3 regions of the Klebsiella scottii genome follow, and region 3 is predicted to be linked to each of the others. Evidence: predicted binding sites of a transcription regulator. Region 3 holds the regulator's gene; each other region holds the start of a gene.

Region 1 (5,730 bases), on a different contig from region 3:
ACGTACTCGATAATCTCTTCTAACGACATCTCCAGCTCTTCCTGGTCTTCGTCTTCGTCGTAGCCCAGCTGCGCAATGTTGCGCAGATCGTCGATAGCTTCGCCGGTTTCATCTTTGACTTTATCGAGCTTCGGCTGAGTCACCCCAAGGCCTAGCAGGAAGTGGTTAACCCAACCGGCCAGCGCATCGGCGCGTTCAAATACGGTCACGCTATCCCCTTCCGGCAGATAGAGCTGGAACAGAAAGCCATCGTCTTCCAGCGAGTCGCTGGTTGCGGAATGCATGTTGCGCAGAGACTGCGCCAGCTCGTGGCCAAACGCGAGACCTTCGTTAGTCAGGTCATGCACCAGCGGCTGCCAGCTGCTGTCTTTATTGCCGCCGCACAGGATACCGCTGATCAAACCGTGCATTTCGGCCGGGGTTAAGCCCACGCCCTGTTGGTTCAGTAACTGGTCTACGGCGTTGTAACCAGGCATTTCGTTCTGTATAGACATGCGCATTCGTCATCGTTGGGAGGAATATTCATGATATGCTACCACTTTGGACCCTGGTGAACCAGAATAGGGCTTGTACCTTCGCATCAGGGTAGCTATAGTGTCGCCCCTTCGTAGCCCGGGGTATGGGCGTGAAGGCCGCGCAGTCAATCAGCAGGAAGGTGGCATGTCTGCACAACCCGTCGATCTCCAAATTTTTGGCCGTTCACTCCGCGTGAATTGCCCGCCTGAACAAAGGGATGCCTTGAGTCAGGCAGCTGACGACCTGAATCAGCGGTTGCAAGATTTAAAAGAACGCACTAGAGTCACAAATACTGAGCAGCTGGTCTTCATCGCCGCGTTGAACATCAGCTATGAGTTAACTCAGGAAAAAGCGAAAACCCGCGACTACGCCTCCAGTATGGAACAGCGTATTCGGATGCTTCAGCAGACCATCGAACAAGCGTTGCTTGAGCAAGGTCGCATAAGCGAAAGAACCGGGCCGAAGTTTGAATAACACTTTGCAATTAACTGTGTTAGAGTAATCGCAAGAACAAAATTTCTCTGAGATGTTTGCAAGCGGGCCAGTCCCCTGAGCCGATATTTCATACCACAAGAATGTGGCGCTCCACGGTTGGTGAGCATGCTCGGTTCGTCCGAGAAGCCTTAAAACTGTGACGACGCATTCACCTTGAACCAAGGGTTCAAGGGTTACAGCCTGCGGCGGCATCTCGGAGATTCCCTTCTTTTAGCGCTTCATTTCGCACGACTTCGCTTTCAGCATTTCACCTTCTGTGTATTACACTACGCCTACATGCATAACCGGCTCACGTCGTGACGTGATAATGCCAAATCAGGCGATCTATCATGACCCAAATTTCTGATACCCGCTCAACCCGACAGCAGATTCGCCAACACATCCGCCAGCTTCGACGCGCGCTGACGCCTGAACAGCAGGCACGCTTCGCCGGGCTTGGCGCGAACCGCATGATGGCCTATCCGCCGGTGACCCTCGCGCGAACCGTCGCGCTGTTTCTTTCATTTGACGGCGAGCTGGATACCCAACCGCTGATTGAACAGCTGTGGCGGGCGGGAAAACGCGTCTATCTCCCCGTGCTCCACCCTTTCAGCCCGGGAAACCTGCTGTTTTTGCACTACCATCCGCAAAGCGAGCTGGTGATAAACCGCCTGAAAATTCACGAGCCACAGCTTGACGTGCGCGACGTTCTGCCGCTGTCCCAGCTTGATGTGCTGATTACGCCGCTGGTCGCCTTTGACGCGCTCGGTCAGCGCCTGGGAATGGGTGGGGGATTTTACGACAGGACGCTGCAAAACTGGCGGCAGTATCATCTGCAGCCCGTCGGCTACGCCCACGACTGCCAGCAGGTCGACGCGCTGCCGACGGAGCAGTGGGATATCCCGCTGCCCGCGGTGGTTACGCCGTCGAAAACCTGGAGCTGGTAAAGCGCCGGGTTAACCGACGCGGATGACGCTTTAAGCTGATTCAGGCAGGCCGCTAGCCGGCCCGCCAGTCGCAAAAAGATTAGAACAACAGACGCGCGCGGATGGTGCCCGGAATCGCCTTCATTGCCAGCAGCGCCTGCTGCGCCACATCCTCTTCGGCTTCAATATCGATAACCACATAGCCCATCTGCGGGGTGGTTTGTAGATACTGCGCCGCGATGTTGATGCTCTGAGCGGCAAAGATCTGGTTGATTGCGGTCAGTACGCCCGGACGGTTTTCGTGGATATGCAGCAGACGGCGGCCGCCGTGCAGCGGCAGCGACACTTCCGGGAAGTTAACCGCAGAAAGGGTTGAGCCGTTGTCGGAATACTTCGCCAGCTTGCCCGCCACTTCCAGACCGATGTTCTCCTGCGCTTCCTGGGTAGAGCCGCCGATATGCGGCGTCAGGATCACGTTGTCGAACTCGCACAGCGGCGAGGTGAACGGATCGCTGTTGGTCGCCGGTTCGGTAGGGAAGACGTCAATTGCCGCGCCTGCCAGATGCTTGCTCGCCAGCGCATCGCACAGGGCCGGGATATCGACCACGGTGCCGCGAGAGGCGTTGATCAGCAGCGCGCCAGGCTTCATCAGCGCCAGCTCTTCCGCGCCCATCATATTTTTGGTGGAGGCATTTTCCGGCACGTGCAGGCTCACCACGTCGCTCATGTTCAGCAGGTCGGAGAGATGCTGCACCTGGGTGGCGTTACCGAGCGTGAGTTTACTTTCAATATCATAGAAATAGACGTGCATCCCCAGCGATTCGGCCAGAATGCCCAGCTGCGTACCGATATGGCCGTAGCCGATAATACCCAGCTTTTTGCCACGCGCTTCAAAGCTGCCGACCGCCAGTTTGTTCCACACGCCGCGGTGCGCTTTGGCGTTAGCTTCAGGGACGCCGCGCAGCATCAGCAGCAGCTCGCCAATGACCAGTTCGGCAACGGAGCGGGTGTTAGAAAACGGGGCGTTAAAAACGGGGATACCGCGTTTGGCCGCAGCGTCCAAATCAACCTGATTGGTTCCGATACAGAAGCAGCCGACGGCGACCAGTTTTTCTGCGGCAGCGAAAATCTCTTCCGTCAAATGAGTACGGGAGCGCAGGCCAATGAAATGGGCATCACGGATCGATGCTTTCAGCGCTTCGCTATCCAGCGCGCCTTTGTGAAATTCAATGTTGGTATAGCCTGCAGCGCGGAGGTTATCCACCGCTTTTTGATGCACACCTTCAACCAGCAGAAACTTAATCTTGTCTTTTTCCAGTGATACCTTAGCCATTTCCCCGTCCTGTTTTTGTCTTATCTGATGTCGTGCGGAACGACACTTCATCCCAGCAACATATCAAAAAAAACTATCGCGGCAATATGAACGTTTGCGTCGACGTCCTGAAGAAATATCACTCAGAGGGAAATAGCAGGACAAAAAACCAGAAAGGGAAAGAAAGGTAGATTGTTACTCAGGCTAGTTGCATAAATGTGACAGAAGTCACCAAATTCAGCCTGGAGAAAAAATATTTGCGAGGGAGCGATTCGCGCTCCCTCCGAGCGGATTATTTTACGATGGTTTTGACGCCATCGGCGGTGCCGATCAGCGCGACATCGGCGCCACGGTTGGCAAACAGCCCCACGGTCACTACGCCAGGGATACCGTTAATGGCATTTTCCAGCGCGATCGCGTCGAGGATTTCGAGGCCGAAAACGTCGAGGATAACGTTACCGTTATCGGTGATCACGCCCTGGCGGTACTCCGGACGGCCGCCGAGCTTCACCAGTTCACGCGCCACGGCGCTACGAGCCATAGGAATAACTTCTACCGGCAGCGGGAATTTGCCGAGGATATCGACCTGCTTGGAGGCGTCGGCGATACAGATAAACTTGTCCGCAACCGAGGCGATAATCTTCTCGCGGGTCAACGCCGCGCCGCCGCCTTTAATCATCTGCATATGGCCGTTGATCTCATCGGCGCCGTCAACGTAAATTCCCAGACGGTCGACGCTATTGAGATCGAAAACCGGAATACCAAGGCTTTTCAGTTTTTCGGTGGAGGCATCGGAGCTGGAAACGGCACCCTCGATCTGCCCTTTCATTGTGCCCAGCGCATCAATAAAATGCGCGGCCGTGGAGCCGGTGCCGACACCGACGATGGTGCCCGGCTGTACATACTGCAATGCCGCCCAGCCTACTGCTTTTTTCAGTTCATCTTGCGTCATGATTATGGTCCGAGATGTGAATACCTGAGGCGCATTATAGAACATCGGGGGTGTTATTGTCCCTGCGACGGGGATCACACAACTGAGCAGACTATTTTCGTCTTCATCAAAAAGAAATTTATGTCATAGTGCGAGTTAATGAAAAGTTATGGGGGTACGCCAGAGCAATGAAACGACCGGACTACAGAACACTACAAGCGCTGGACGCGGTGATAAGAGAACGCGGGTTTGAGCGCGCCGCGCAGAAGCTATGCATTACACAGTCCGCCGTCTCTCAGCGTATTAAACAGCTGGAAAACATGTTCGGCCAGCCGCTGCTGGTGCGTACCGTACCGCCGCGTCCTACCGAGCAGGGGCAGAAGCTGCTGGCCCTGCTGCGCCAGGTTGAGCTGCTGGAAGAGGAGTGGCTGGGAGATGAGCAAACCGGATCCACGCCGCTGCTGCTGTCGCTGGCGGTGAACGCCGACAGTCTGGCGACCTGGCTGCTGCCGGCGCTCTCCAGCGTGCTTTCCGACTCCCCTATTCGCCTGAACCTGCAGGTGGAAGACGAAACCCGCACCCAGGAGCGCCTGCGCCGCGGCGAGGTTGTCGGGGCGGTCAGTATTCAGCCGCAGGCGCTGCCAAGCTGCCTGGTCGATCAGCTCGGGGCGCTGGACTACCTGTTTGTCGCCTCGAAAGAGTTTGCGCAACGCTATTTTCCCAATGGCGTAACCCGCTCGGCATTGCTCAAAGCGCCGGTGGTGGCCTTCGATCATCTCGACGACATGCACCAGGCGTTTTTGCAGCAGAACTTCGATCTGCCGCCGGGCAGCGTGCCTTGTCATATCGTTAACTCATCGGAGGCCTTTGTGCAGCTCGCCCGTCAGGGCACCACCTGCTGTATGATCCCGCATCTGCAGATTGAGAAAGAGCTGAACAGCGGCGAGCTTATCGATTTAACGCCGGGCCTGTTCCAGCGCCGGATGCTCTACTGGCATCGTTTCGCGCCGGAAAGCCGGATGATGCGCCGGGTCACCGATGCGCTGATTGCCTACGGTCACAAGGTGCTGCGCCAGGACTAAACGCCGGGCATAAAAAAAGCCACTTCAGCTGAAGTGGCTTTTTTGCATCTGGCTTACTGCGCCGCGGCGGCCGGTTTCTCCGGCGCCGCCGGCTGGGCTGGCTGGGCTGGCTGGGCTGGCTGGGCTGGCTGGGCTGGCTGGGCTGGCTGCAGCTCAAAGACCACATCCACCTGATCGTCAAACTGAATCGTCGCCTGCTCGTAGGTTTCCTGGGCGGAAACCGGCGCGGCATCGGCGGCTTTCATCATGCGAACCATCGGGCTCGGCTGATAGTTCGAGACATGGTAGCGAACGCTATAAACCGGGCCCAGCTTGCTATGGAAGCCGGCAGCCAGCTCCTGAGCCTGGTGCACGGCGTCGTCGATCGCCGCCTTACGCGCCTTATCTTTATAGGCATCCGGTTGCGCAACGCCCAGCGATACGGAGCGAACTTCGTTCAGACCGGCCTTCAACGCGCCGTCCAGCAGACCGTTAAGCTTGTCCAGCTGG
Region 2 (5,730 bases), 2.3 Mb from region 3:
CGCAGCGGGGAATATCTGAAGTAATCACGTCCTTCCGAGCGCAAAAATAAAAACCGCAGCCTTAACCGGGCTGCGGTTTTTTTTGTGCCGTAATCGGGCCCGGCTACTGTCCGGGACGCGGCTGGGTGACGCGAAGCCCGCTAACGGTGGCCGCAATGACCGCCAGCCCTCCGGCCAGCAGCAGCGCGGTATGAGTGCCGCCGTTGCCTTGCAGATTGAACAGCAGCGCGACCAGCGCCGCGCCGGTGCTTTGCCCCAGCAGTCTGGCGGTACCGAGCATTCCGCTGGCCCCTCCGCTGCGGTGGCTCGGGGCCGATGAGACGATAGTGTGGTTATTCGGCGACTGGAACAGACCGAAACCCGCGCCGCAGAGCGCCATGCGCCAGATAATATCGAGATCGGACGGCGATGAGGGCAGCAGCGCCAGGCCAAACAGACCGCAGGCCATAACCGCCAGTCCCACCGCACCTAGCAGCCCCGCGTGAATTTTCTCAATCAGATAACCCGCCAGCGGCGCCATCACCATCGTCGCTAAAGGCCAGGGCGTCAGCAGCAGCCCGGTCTCCACCTCGCTGCGTCCGATCGTTGCCTGCAGGAAAAAGGGCAGCGAAACCAGCGCCAGCATTTGTGCGCAGAAGGAACAGATTGACGTGCAAATGGAGAGCGAGAACAGCGGGATACGCAGCAGATCAACCGGCAGGAGCGGCACCGGCATCCGCAGCTGGCGGCGAATGAAGAAGAATCCGATAACCAGCATTGCAACCACTTCAGCCAGCACCAGTTGACCGGACTGTCCTTGGGCAAAGCCGCCGAGCGCGGTGATCAGCAGGCCGAAGGTCAGCGCGTTCATGACGGCGCTGGGAAGATCGAAGCGGGTAATTCGGCTGCGGCCGCTGTTGGCCGGCAGGTAGCGTATGGCGAGCGTCAGCGAAACAATCCCCAGCGGAATGTTGATTAAAAACAGCCACTGCCAGGAGGCGATGGAGAGTATCGCGGCGGCAATCGTCGGGCCGGCCGCGGAAGATACGGCGACCACAAACGAGTTGATCCCCATTCCCCGGCCAAGGAAGCGCTTCGGGAAGATAAGACGAATGAGCGCGGTATTCACGCTCATCAGCGCGGCGCCGCCGAGCCCTTGAGCGACGCGGGCGAGAGTCAGCATCTCAAGCGAGTGGGAGAGGGCGCAGGCCAGTGAGGTAAAGGTAAAAACCAGCAAACCGATTTTGTAGATGCGCCGATAGCCAAACATATCGCCCAAAAAGGAGAGCGGCAATAGCGCAATAACGATGGCGATTTGGTAAGCGTTGACTATCCAGATTGAGGCGGCGGGCGAAGCGTTAAGATCTGTGGCGATGGTCGGCAGGGCCACGTTAGCAATGGCGCCGTCGAGTACGGCCATCGCTATGCCTAAAACGATGGTCAGAATGGCGCCGTAACGCTGCGGCAGGGGCAGACCATCGGAAACGTTTTTATCCATGTTAAGTTTGTGTCTTTATCGTGACTATTCTCTGGGTAATGATTTTAGCATTGATTATTCGGCTGTATGTCGCAGATTTGTAACGAATGGGCAGAAGAACGATTGCGGGCATCGGGTTGCGAATTTATAATAAAAACCGGTTCTAATTTTTATAAAACAGTAGCGATGAGGTGATAAATGGCAGTTGCAGATTTGGATAAACAGCCAGATTCTGTCTCTTCAGTATTGAAGGTTTTTGGCATCCTGCAGGCGCTTGGCGAAGAGCGTGAAATTGGTATTACCGAACTATCTCAGCGCGTTATGATGTCAAAAAGCACCGTTTATCGCTTTTTGCAGACTATGAAGTCGCTGGGCTATGTCGCCCAGGAAGGTGAGTCTGAGAAATACTCCCTGACGCTGAAGCTGTTCGAGCTCGGCGCGCGTGCGCTGCAGAATGTCGATCTGGTGCGCAGCGCGGATATCCAGATGCGCGAACTATCGCGCCTGACGAAAGAGACTATCCATCTCGGTGCGCTGGATGAGGACAGTATTGTCTACATCCATAAAATCGATTCGATGTACAACCTGCGCATGTATTCGCGCATTGGCCGCCGCAACCCGCTGTACAGCACCGCAATCGGCAAAGTGCTGCTGGCGTGGCGCGATCGTGCCGAAGTGGAGCAGATTCTCGAAGACGTCGAATATAAGCGCAGCACCGACCGGACGATTACCAGCACCGAAGAGCTGCTGGGGGTGCTGGACAGCGTTCGTCAGCAGGGCTATGGCGAAGACAATGAAGAGCAGGAAGAGGGGCTACGCTGCATTGGTGTACCGGTCTTCGACCGCTTTGGCGTAGTGATTGCCGGGTTGAGTATTTCGTTCCCGACGCTGCGCTTCTCGGAAGAGCGGCTGCACGAATACGTTGAAATGCTGCATACCGCGGCGCGTAAAATTTCTGAACAGATGGGCTATAACGACTATCCGTTCTGATCGCGGCAGGCGTTAGCTGCGTCGGGCTACTGCGGGAAGAGGGTTCCTGCCGTAGCCCGAAGCGGATTAACCTTTGTCGATAACGGTTTCGCTTTTGCGCAGAACCGGACAGTCAGTCAGGCCAATAATACCGCTATCAGAATGAACGTACTGTACGGTGCTGGTGCCGCGGGCGGTCAGATACTTACACTGGAGGCCCAGCCCCGCTGCGTTCTCATTGCTACCAATCAACATGCCGTAGCCGCTTAATAATACGCCAATCCATAAGATAGCCAGTACCACAATCGTACGAATGATCAATCGCATTGTTGCCTCATAATTTGTATTATCCTCGGCGTTTATTTTGACAGGTACACGAGTTGAAACAAGTCTATGATTCTTAAACTTGCCTTTCGTATTACAGTTAGCCGCGGTTTAAGATGAGCGTGCTATCCTGGCAACATCTGGTATTGATGCGGAGTGTGGAGTGAAAAAATTACGCTGGGTTTTGCTGATTGTTGTCATAGCGGGCTGTTTGTTGCTGTGGACTCAGATGCTTAACGTAATGTGCGATCAGGATGTGCAGTTTTTCAGCGGCATCTGCACCATCAACAAATTCATCCCCTGGTAAGACATTTTTATAACGACTGATTTTCTTCTGCTGCGCGGGTGGTAGAATAAACGCCTTCTCTTTGAGGTGGTGAAATGAGTGAGTTACTAAGTTCTGGGATCGTAAATCTGGCATCGCTGGCGCTTTCTATTGTGCTGTTGCTTGTCGGCCTGTTGTTATGGTTTTTTGTTAATCGCGCAAGTTCGCGCGCCAACGAGCAGATTGCCCTGCTGCAGGCTCTGCTGGATCAGCAAAAGCGCCAGAACGCGCTGCTGCGTCGTCTCTGCGAAGCCAATGAGCCGGAGAAGGAAGAGGCTACCGGACCTTCAGCCGTTGAGAAGGGGAAGGATGACGACGACTTTATCCGTCTCGTCGCTGAACGGTAGCTGATAAACGGGTGTACACCGCCTTGGTGTACGCCTGCCTCATCGCCTTGCGCAATAACTTATTCTTATCCTTTTGTCCTGATTGCCACATTTCTTAGGCTACTTAATGTGTTAGCGATCGCAATTTTATCCAATAAGCTATGGATTTTTGAGCTAATCAAATAAAATAATAACATCGTGATTTAATTGCATGATGAAAGAAAGTGTCATCGAAATTTCATTATTCAGGTGCAATATAAACACTATTTATAGTGGGGCGAACAACATTTAATTAACCCTGCATATTCTCGGCCTAAGCCAATTTTCAACTATCAATATGCGCGTTTATGCGCATCGTTATGCACGTACCCTGCCGCAACCCCCTGAAAACTGGCAGGGTGCATGCCTGCCGGCCTGGATGGACCGAAGTTGTTGAGCAATGGTGAAAAAGTTGCCACGCTCATCCATGCGTAATTGTATGTTTGCCGCGCTGGGCGGGATTAACGACGGGGCGGAAAAGGCGCATAAACGTGCAGTTGGTCAAATGATTCCCTTATATTTTGTGCGAAGGATCGAGACCCGTTTAAAAATGGCTTGCCATTATTAACGTTGTATGTGATAACACCTTTCGGGTTAAACGAGGTACAGTTCTGTTTATGTGTGGCATTTTCAGTAAAGAAGTCCTGAGTAAACACGTTGTCGTTGAATACCGCTTCTCTGCCGAACCTTATATTAGTGCCTCATGCAGTAGTGTGTCAGTTTTATCTATGTAAGTGCCTGCGGGCGAAGAAAACAGTCTAAGGAATTTTGCAAATGGCAAAGATTAAAGGTCAAGTTAAGTGGTTCAACGAGTCTAAAGGTTTTGGCTTTATTACTCCGGCTGATGGCAGCAAAGACGTGTTCGTACACTTCTCCGCTATCCAGGGTAATGGCTTCAAAACTCTGGCTGAAGGCCAGAACGTTGAGTTCGAAATTCAGGACGGCCAGAAAGGTCCGGCAGCAGTTAACGTAACTGCTATCTGATTCAAGACCACTCATCTTGTAAAGAAAGCCTCGCCTTTGCGGGGCTTTTTAGCGTTTATTGCAAAACATTTCCGATTTCTCCCCTTCGTTGTGCTTTGTTGCAAAACAACATCTTTATTAGCACTGTTTCGCATCCTGTTTTGTCGATTTTCTGTTAAATCAGAGGGTTGCAAAATAATGCTGGAGCTACGGTGCAAAAGAACAAAACTAAGTCAGGCGCGAATTTCACCCCGATTCGCTTTGGGCTGCTGTGTGCGGCGATCCTCAGCTGCCTTGGGCTGCTATTGGGCCGGGTGGGATGGCTGCAGATTGTCTCCCCCGATAATCTTGTTAAGCAAGAGGATATGCGCTCGCTGCGCGAAGAGCCTATCGACGTCCAGCGGGGGATGATAAGCGACCGCGAGAATCGCCCGCTGGCGGTCAGCGTACCGGTTAGCGCTATCTGGGCCGACCCGCAAACGATAGTGGAAAAAGGGGGCGTCGGCTATGGTCCGCGCTGGCAGGCTATGGCCGAAGCGCTGCACCTTAATCTGGGCGATTTGGCAAAGCGGGTTCAGGCTCATCCCCATATGCGGTTTGTCTATCTGGCCCGCCAGGTTAACCCGGAACAGGCCGAGTGGATCGATAAACTGCATCTGCCGGGGATTAATCTGCGCGACGAATCCCGCCGCTTTTATCCGGCCGGCCACGTTGCGGCCAACCTGCTTGGTTTTACCAATATTGATAATCAGGGAATTGAAGGCGTTGAGAAAAGCTTTAACTCCCAGCTGACCGGAAAGGCCGGCCGCCGGCTGGTGCGTAAAGATCGCCACGGCCACGTGGTTGAAAATATCACCGAGGTTCCGGCGGTTCCGGCGCACAATTTACAGCTAAGCATCGACGAGCGGCTGCAGACGGTCACCGAGGATGCGCTGGATAATGCGGTCAGCTGGAACAAGGCGGAGTCCGGGGCGGCGGTGCTCATTAAGATCGATACCGGCGAAATCCTGTCGATGGCCAGCTATCCCGACTTTAACCCCAATAATCGCGATAACGCCCGGCTGGATGATTTTCGTAATCGCGCGATCAGCGATACCTTTGAGCCGGGCTCGACGGTTAAGCCACTGGTGCTGATGACGGCGCTGCAGCAGGGGATTGTTCAGCCAGACAGCGTGGTGGATACCCATCCTTTCGTCCTCGACGGTCACCGCATTCGCGATGTCGGCTACTACCCGGAGCTGACCCTGACCGGCATCCTGCAAAAATCCAGCGATACCGGCGTCTCGCACCTGTCGCTGGCAATGCCGGTCCAGCACCTGATTGACACC
Region 3 (5,730 bases):
AAACGCCGGCTAGTGCGCGCTGGATGTCACCTGACGCCCTACGGCGCGATCCCAGACCACCGCCAGAACCACCATCACGGCGGTCGGCATCAGCCAGGCCAGCCCCTGCTCTGCCAAAGGCAGACGCGCGGTCCACGCTGGCAGCATATCGGCAAACGCCGACGTTTTAATGCCGTCAATAATACCAAACATCAGGCTGATAAACATGGCCGGCGCAATAACGCGGGACGAATTATGCCACCAGTTGCGGGTAAAGCTTAATACCACCAGTGCGATACACGGCGGATAGATAGCCGTCAGCACCGGGATCGAAATCTGAATCAGGTGGCTCAGCCCCAGGTTGGAGACCGCCATCGAGAAGATGCCGAGAATAAACACCAGCGAGCGGTAGGAGAGCGGCAGGTACTGGGCGAAAAACTCCGCGCAGGCGCAGGTCAGGCCAACCGCGGTAACCAGGCAGGCAATGAAAATCAGCGCCGCCAGCATAAAGCTCCCCGCGCCGCCAAAGGTGTGCTGGACATACGAGTGCAGAATGGCCGCGCCGTTAGCCGACTGATCGACCAGCGTCGCGCTGTCGGAGCCGAGGCGGAACAACGCCAGATACAGTAACGTCAGGCCGACGCCCGCCATCAGGCCAGCCCACACGGTATAGCGGGTCAGCAGGCGCGCTTCGCTGACGCCGCGAGAGCGCGCGGCGTTAACAATCACGATCCCGAAGACCATCGCGCCGAGGGTATCCATAGTCAGATAGCCGTTGACGAAGCCGTTTGAGAACGGCGCGGTGCGGTAGGCTTCCAGCGCGTTGCTGATCGGGCCGGCGGGCCAAATAATCGCCGCGACGGAGAGAATAATCAGCGCAATGATTTTCAGCGGCGCGAGGAAGTTCCCGACGGTATCCAGCAGCTTGCCGGGATATAACGAAACGAGGATCACCAGGGCAAAATAGATGACGCTGTAAATCATCAGCGGCATCGCGCCATCGCCGGTCAGCGGGGCAATACCCACCTCAAAGGAGACCGTCGCGGTACGCGGAGTCGCGAACAGCGGCCCCACCGCCAGATAGCAGACCACGGCCAGCAGGATCCCCGCCACTTTACCAATCGGGGTGCTCAGGCTTTCAACGCCGCCGCCGACTTTCGCCAGCGCCACGACCGTCAGCACCGGTAAACCCACGGCGGTGATCAGAAAGCCTATAGCGGCGGTCCAGACGTGTTCACCAGCCTGTAAACCAACCATTGGGGGGAAGATGATGTTGCCTGCACCGACGAACAGCGCGAAGGTCATAAAGCCCAACGCTATGATGTCGCGAGATTTTAACTGATGGGTCATAAATTCATACTGCCTGTGGATGTGGTGGTGTTAAACGGAAAAATACCGTGCCTTCCCTTAGGGATGATACAGCGGCTATTGCCGGAAACTCAGCGAGATATGCTCCCGAAGCGGCGTGGGAAAGAATTGTTTTTTGAATTACCACGCAAAAACAGTCTGTCTACGACTGCATGGGGCGCAATTTAAACGCTTATAACGTTTTAAAGCAAGGCGGGATCGTAAAAGCAGATGATTATGCTAAGTCTGCATTAATACCTGGCGTTATTAACCATAATGAAGGAAAACATATGGCTAATCATGCGAACAAAAAAGCAGCGGGCGTTCGTTAATTACGCAGCTGAAAATTGACTGCAAACGAAAATGACCAGCCTAAGCTGGTCATTGACAAGTTATGTTGACAGAGCGGCGGTTAGTCGCTTTTTTTGGCAATCAAACGTTCCGGCAGCAGGAAGCTAAACCGCGTTCCCTTGCCGGGCGTGCTCTCAATATCCAGCCGGCTGTCGTGATGATTAACCGCATGTTTTACGATCGCCAGCCCCAGACCGCTGCCTCCGGTTTGCCGCGAGCGCGCTTTATCCACGCGATAGAAGCGCTCGGTGAGCCGCGGAATGTGCTCGGGCGCAATCCCCGGGCCGTTATCCTCAACGCTAAACAGCGCGCCGTGCGGCGCTTTCTGCCAGCTGACGGTAATCTCCGTGCCCTCCGGAGTATGGTTGATCGCGTTATACACCAGATTCGAGATCGCGCTGCGCAGCTGCTCATCATTACCGAGAACCTGCAGCGACTCATCGACCACAAAGTGCAGCGTATGCTTTTTCTGGCTGAGAGTTTGCGCCTCCCGCTCGACAACCCGCAGCATCATCGGTACGTCGATTTTGTCGTTCATCGCCAGAACCGGGGCCGCCTCAATGCGCGATAGCGTCAGCAGCTGTTTAACTAACCCCTCCATACGCTGGGTTTGCTCGCGCATGGTATGCAGGGCTTTTTCCCGCGTCACCCCTTCCAGCACCTGCTCCTGCATCATCTCCAGATACCCCTGCAGCACCGTTAGCGGCGTGCGCAGCTCGTGGCTGACGTTAGCAAAAAAGTTGCGCCGCGCCCCTTCAAGCTGGTGCATCTGCGTCACGTCGCGCGCCACCATCAGCATCTGCTTGTCGCTGTAGGGCATCACGCGAATTTCCAGATGACGGGAGTTATTAAGGATCAGATTGAGCGGTTTACTGAAATCCTTGTTTTTTAGGTAGTTGGCAAATTCAGGGTAGCGCAGGAGGTTAAGGATGTTTTGTCCGCTGTCGTCCGGCCAGCGCAGATTGAGGATCTGCTGTGCAAGGCCGTTACACCAGAAGATCGCCCCCTCCTCCGTGGTCAGCACCACCGCATCGGGCAGCGATTCCGCCCCGCTGCGAAAGCGTTTGATCAGGCTGCCCAGCTCGCGTCGGCGTTTTTTATTACGCATCTGCATCTGGTGGAGGCCGTACAGCAGCGGTTCCCAGCTGCCGCTTCCCGGCGGTGGCGTCATGCTGCGGTCCACCCACAGCCACCATGAGAGGCGTAATAAATTCCAGAAATGCCAGATAAGAAGTCCGGTCACCGCCGCCAGTAAAAACCACGGCAAATGACCAAATACCGCCCCGAGAATCAGGGCCGGGATACAACATAAGAAAAGCTCAAGCGCCAGCCTTTTCCATGACAGCCGTTCCAGCACGGTTCACACTCCTGTCGACATTCAGAAACGGGCGGAGAAACGATATCCCGTGCCGCGAACCGTTTGTACCATCCGGTCATGGCCACTCTGTTCCAGCGCTTTACGCAGACGGCGAATATGCACGTCTACCGTTCGGTCTTCTACATACACGTTGGTCCCCCAGACGTGATTCAGCAGCTGCTCGCGGCTGTATACGCGTTCCGGGTGGGTCATAAAGAAGTGTAATAACTTAAACTCGGTCGGCCCCATGTCCAGCGGGTTTTCACCGGTCATCACGCGATGGGAGGAAGGATCGAGGCTCAGCCCCTGCATTTCAATCACCTCTTCCACCGCCATCGGTGAGATTCGCCGCATCACGGCTTTGATTCGCGCCACCAGCTCTTTCGGCGAGAAAGGCTTGGTGATGTAATCATCGGCGCCGGTCTCCAGGCCACGAACGCGATCTTCCTCTTCGCCGCGAGCGGTTAGCATGACCACCGGAATATCGCGGGTCATCGCCTCACGCTTGAGCAGTTTGATAAACTGCAGACCCGATCCGCCTGGCAGCATCCAGTCAAGGAGAATCAGATCAGGCCAGGGTTCATTGAGTTGGTTCACCGCGCTGTCATAATCTTCCGCCTCGACGGGCTGAAAGCCGTTTTGCTCCAGAACAAAGCAGACCATTTCGCGGATTGGAGCTTCATCTTCAACGACCAGAATTCTTCTCGCCATTATTTACCCTGTATTTTTTAGCCATCAGTATAGAGTGCGGCGCCATTATGCGTCAGTTTTGTGACAGATTTATGAAAAAAAATGGCCGTATGACGATCGAGGATTTTGAATTGTGACACGCACTTAACTCCCCTTCCGTCGATGGTATAATGGCGGCAACGCTCTTAGGCTACGGAATATTTATGCGCATCATTCACACCTCTGACTGGCATCTCGGGCAAAACTTTTACAGCAAAAGCCGCGCCGCTGAGCATGCGGCCTTTCTCGACTGGCTGCTGGCCAGCGCGCAGGAGCACGAGGTCGATGCCATTATTGTCGCCGGCGATATCTTTGATACCGGCTCGCCGCCGAGCTACGCCCGCGAGCTGTATAACCACTTCGTGGTTCAGCTTCAGCAAACCGGCTGTCGGCTGGTGGTGCTGGCGGGCAACCATGATTCGGTCGCCACGCTGAATGAATCGCGCGACATCCTGGCCTTTTTAAAAACCACGGTCGTGGCTAACGCCGGCCACGCTCCCTTCGTTCTGCCGCTGCGCGACGGCGCGCCGGGCGCAATATTCTGCCCGGTCCCCTTCCTGCGCCCGCGCGAGCTGGTCACCAGCCAGGCCGGGCACTCCAGCGGTGAAAAGCAGCAGCTGCTGCTCACCGCCATCAGCGACTATTATCAGCAGCAGTACCAGCAGGCCTGCGCCCTGCGCGGCGACCAAACGCTGCCGATTATCGCCAGCGGCCACCTGACCACCGTCGGCGCCAGCAAAAGCGATGCGGTGCGCGAGATCTATATCGGCACCCTCGATGCCTTCCCGGCCAGCCATTTCCCTCCTGCAGACTATATCGCGCTGGGTCATATCCACCGGGCGCAGATCGTCGGCGGCTGCGAGCATATACGCTACAGCGGTTCGCCAATCTCCCTGAGCTTTGATGAGACCGGGAAAAATAAAAGCGTCAATCTGGTGACCTTTACCGACGGCCGCCTGACGGACGTTAGCCCGCTGACGGTGCCGATAGTCCAGCCGCTGGCGGTGCTAAAAGGCGATTTTGCCAGCATAAGCGAACAGCTTGACCAGTGGCAGGATAGCGCGGAGCTGCCCGCCACCTGGCTGGATATTGAAATCACCAGCGACGAATACCTGCACGATATTCAGCGCCAGATTCAGACCCGCTGCGAAGAGCTGCCGGTCGAAGTGCTGCTGGTGCGCCGCAGCCGCGCCCAGCGCGAGCGCATCCTGGCCGGAGAGCGGCGGGAAACCCTCAGCGAACTGCGGGTTGAGGACGTTTTTGCCCGTCGCCTGGCGCTGGAGAGTCTCGAAGAGCAGCAGCAGCAGCGCCTCGAACAGCTGTTTAACGAAACGCTGCACAGCCTGAACGGTGAGGAGCACCTGTGAAAATTCTGAGTCTGCGCCTGAAAAACCTTAACTCATTGAAAGGCGAGTGGAAAATCGACTTCACCGCCGAACCGTTCGCCAGCAACGGGCTGTTTGCGATCGTCGGGCCGACGGGCGCCGGGAAAACGACGCTGCTGGACGCTATCTGCCTCGCGCTGTACCACGAAACGCCGCGCCTGAGCAGCGTGTCGCAATCGCAAAACGATCTGATGACCCGCAATACCGCCGAATGCCTGGCAGAAGTTGAATTTGAGGTAAAAGGCACCGCCTACCGCGCCTTCTGGAGCCAGAACCGCGCGCGCAACCAGCCCGACGGCAACCTGCAGGCGCCCCGTGTCGAGCTGGCCCGCTGCGACGATGGGCAAATCCTTGCCGACAAAGTCAAAGACAAGCTGGAGATGACCGCCGCGCTCACCGGCCTCGATTACGGCCGCTTTACCCGCTCGATGCTCCTCTCCCAGGGCCAGTTCGCCGCCTTTCTTAACGCCAAACCCAAAGAGCGCGCGGAGCTGCTGGAAGAGCTCACCGGCACCGAAATTTACGGTCAGATCTCCGCCCAGGTGTTTGAAAAGCACAAGCTCGCCCGCAGCGAGCTGGAAA

Evidence for each region. The regulator PhoB, encoded in region 3, activates phosphate uptake and scavenging genes when phosphate is short. The targets are predictions, from matches to a motif close to CTGTCATAAAACTGNCNNAT.
Region 1: serA (phosphoglycerate dehydrogenase) is a predicted target of PhoB. The motif match lies at 3,436-3,455, and genes of this name have one in related genera.
Region 2: kdgR (DNA-binding transcriptional regulator KdgR) is a predicted target of PhoB. The motif match lies at 1,544-1,563, and genes of this name have one in related genera.

Annotation. Positions count from the first base shown of each region.
Region 1 covers NZ_JARXNI010000019.1:354,627-360,356, reverse strand. The annotation lists gene QFI97_RS05505 (YecA/YgfB family protein) at 1-494, opposite strand, end outside; gene zapA (cell division protein ZapA) at 661-990, shown strand; RNA gene ssrS (6S RNA) at 1,032-1,215, shown strand; gene QFI97_RS05490 (5-formyltetrahydrofolate cyclo-ligase) at 1,341-1,937, shown strand; gene serA (phosphoglycerate dehydrogenase) at 2,017-3,249, opposite strand; gene rpiA (ribose-5-phosphate isomerase RpiA) at 3,521-4,180, opposite strand; gene argP (DNA-binding transcriptional regulator ArgP) at 4,348-5,241, shown strand; gene QFI97_RS05470 (oxidative stress defense protein) at 5,295-5,730, opposite strand, start outside.
Region 2 covers NZ_JARXNI010000020.1:849,272-855,001, forward strand. The annotation lists gene htpX (protease HtpX) at 1-24, shown strand, start outside; gene QFI97_RS11615 (MFS transporter) at 104-1,477, opposite strand; gene kdgR (DNA-binding transcriptional regulator KdgR) at 1,655-2,446, shown strand; gene QFI97_RS11625 (YobH family protein) at 2,513-2,752, opposite strand; gene mgrB (PhoP/PhoQ regulatory lipoprotein MgrB) at 2,913-3,056, shown strand; gene QFI97_RS11635 (YebO family protein) at 3,131-3,421, shown strand; partial or broken gene QFI97_RS11640 (DUF2627 domain-containing protein) at 4,057-4,201, shown strand; gene cspE (transcription antiterminator/RNA stability regulator CspE) at 4,214-4,423, shown strand; gene ftsI (peptidoglycan glycosyltransferase FtsI) at 4,615-5,730, shown strand, end outside.
Region 3 covers NZ_JARXNI010000020.1:3,162,865-3,168,594, forward strand. The annotation lists gene brnQ (branched-chain amino acid transporter carrier protein BrnQ) at 10-1,329, opposite strand; gene phoR (phosphate regulon sensor histidine kinase PhoR) at 1,739-3,034, opposite strand; gene phoB (phosphate response regulator transcription factor PhoB) at 3,056-3,745, opposite strand; gene sbcD (exonuclease subunit SbcD) at 3,928-5,130, shown strand; gene sbcC (exonuclease subunit SbcC) at 5,127-5,730, shown strand, end outside.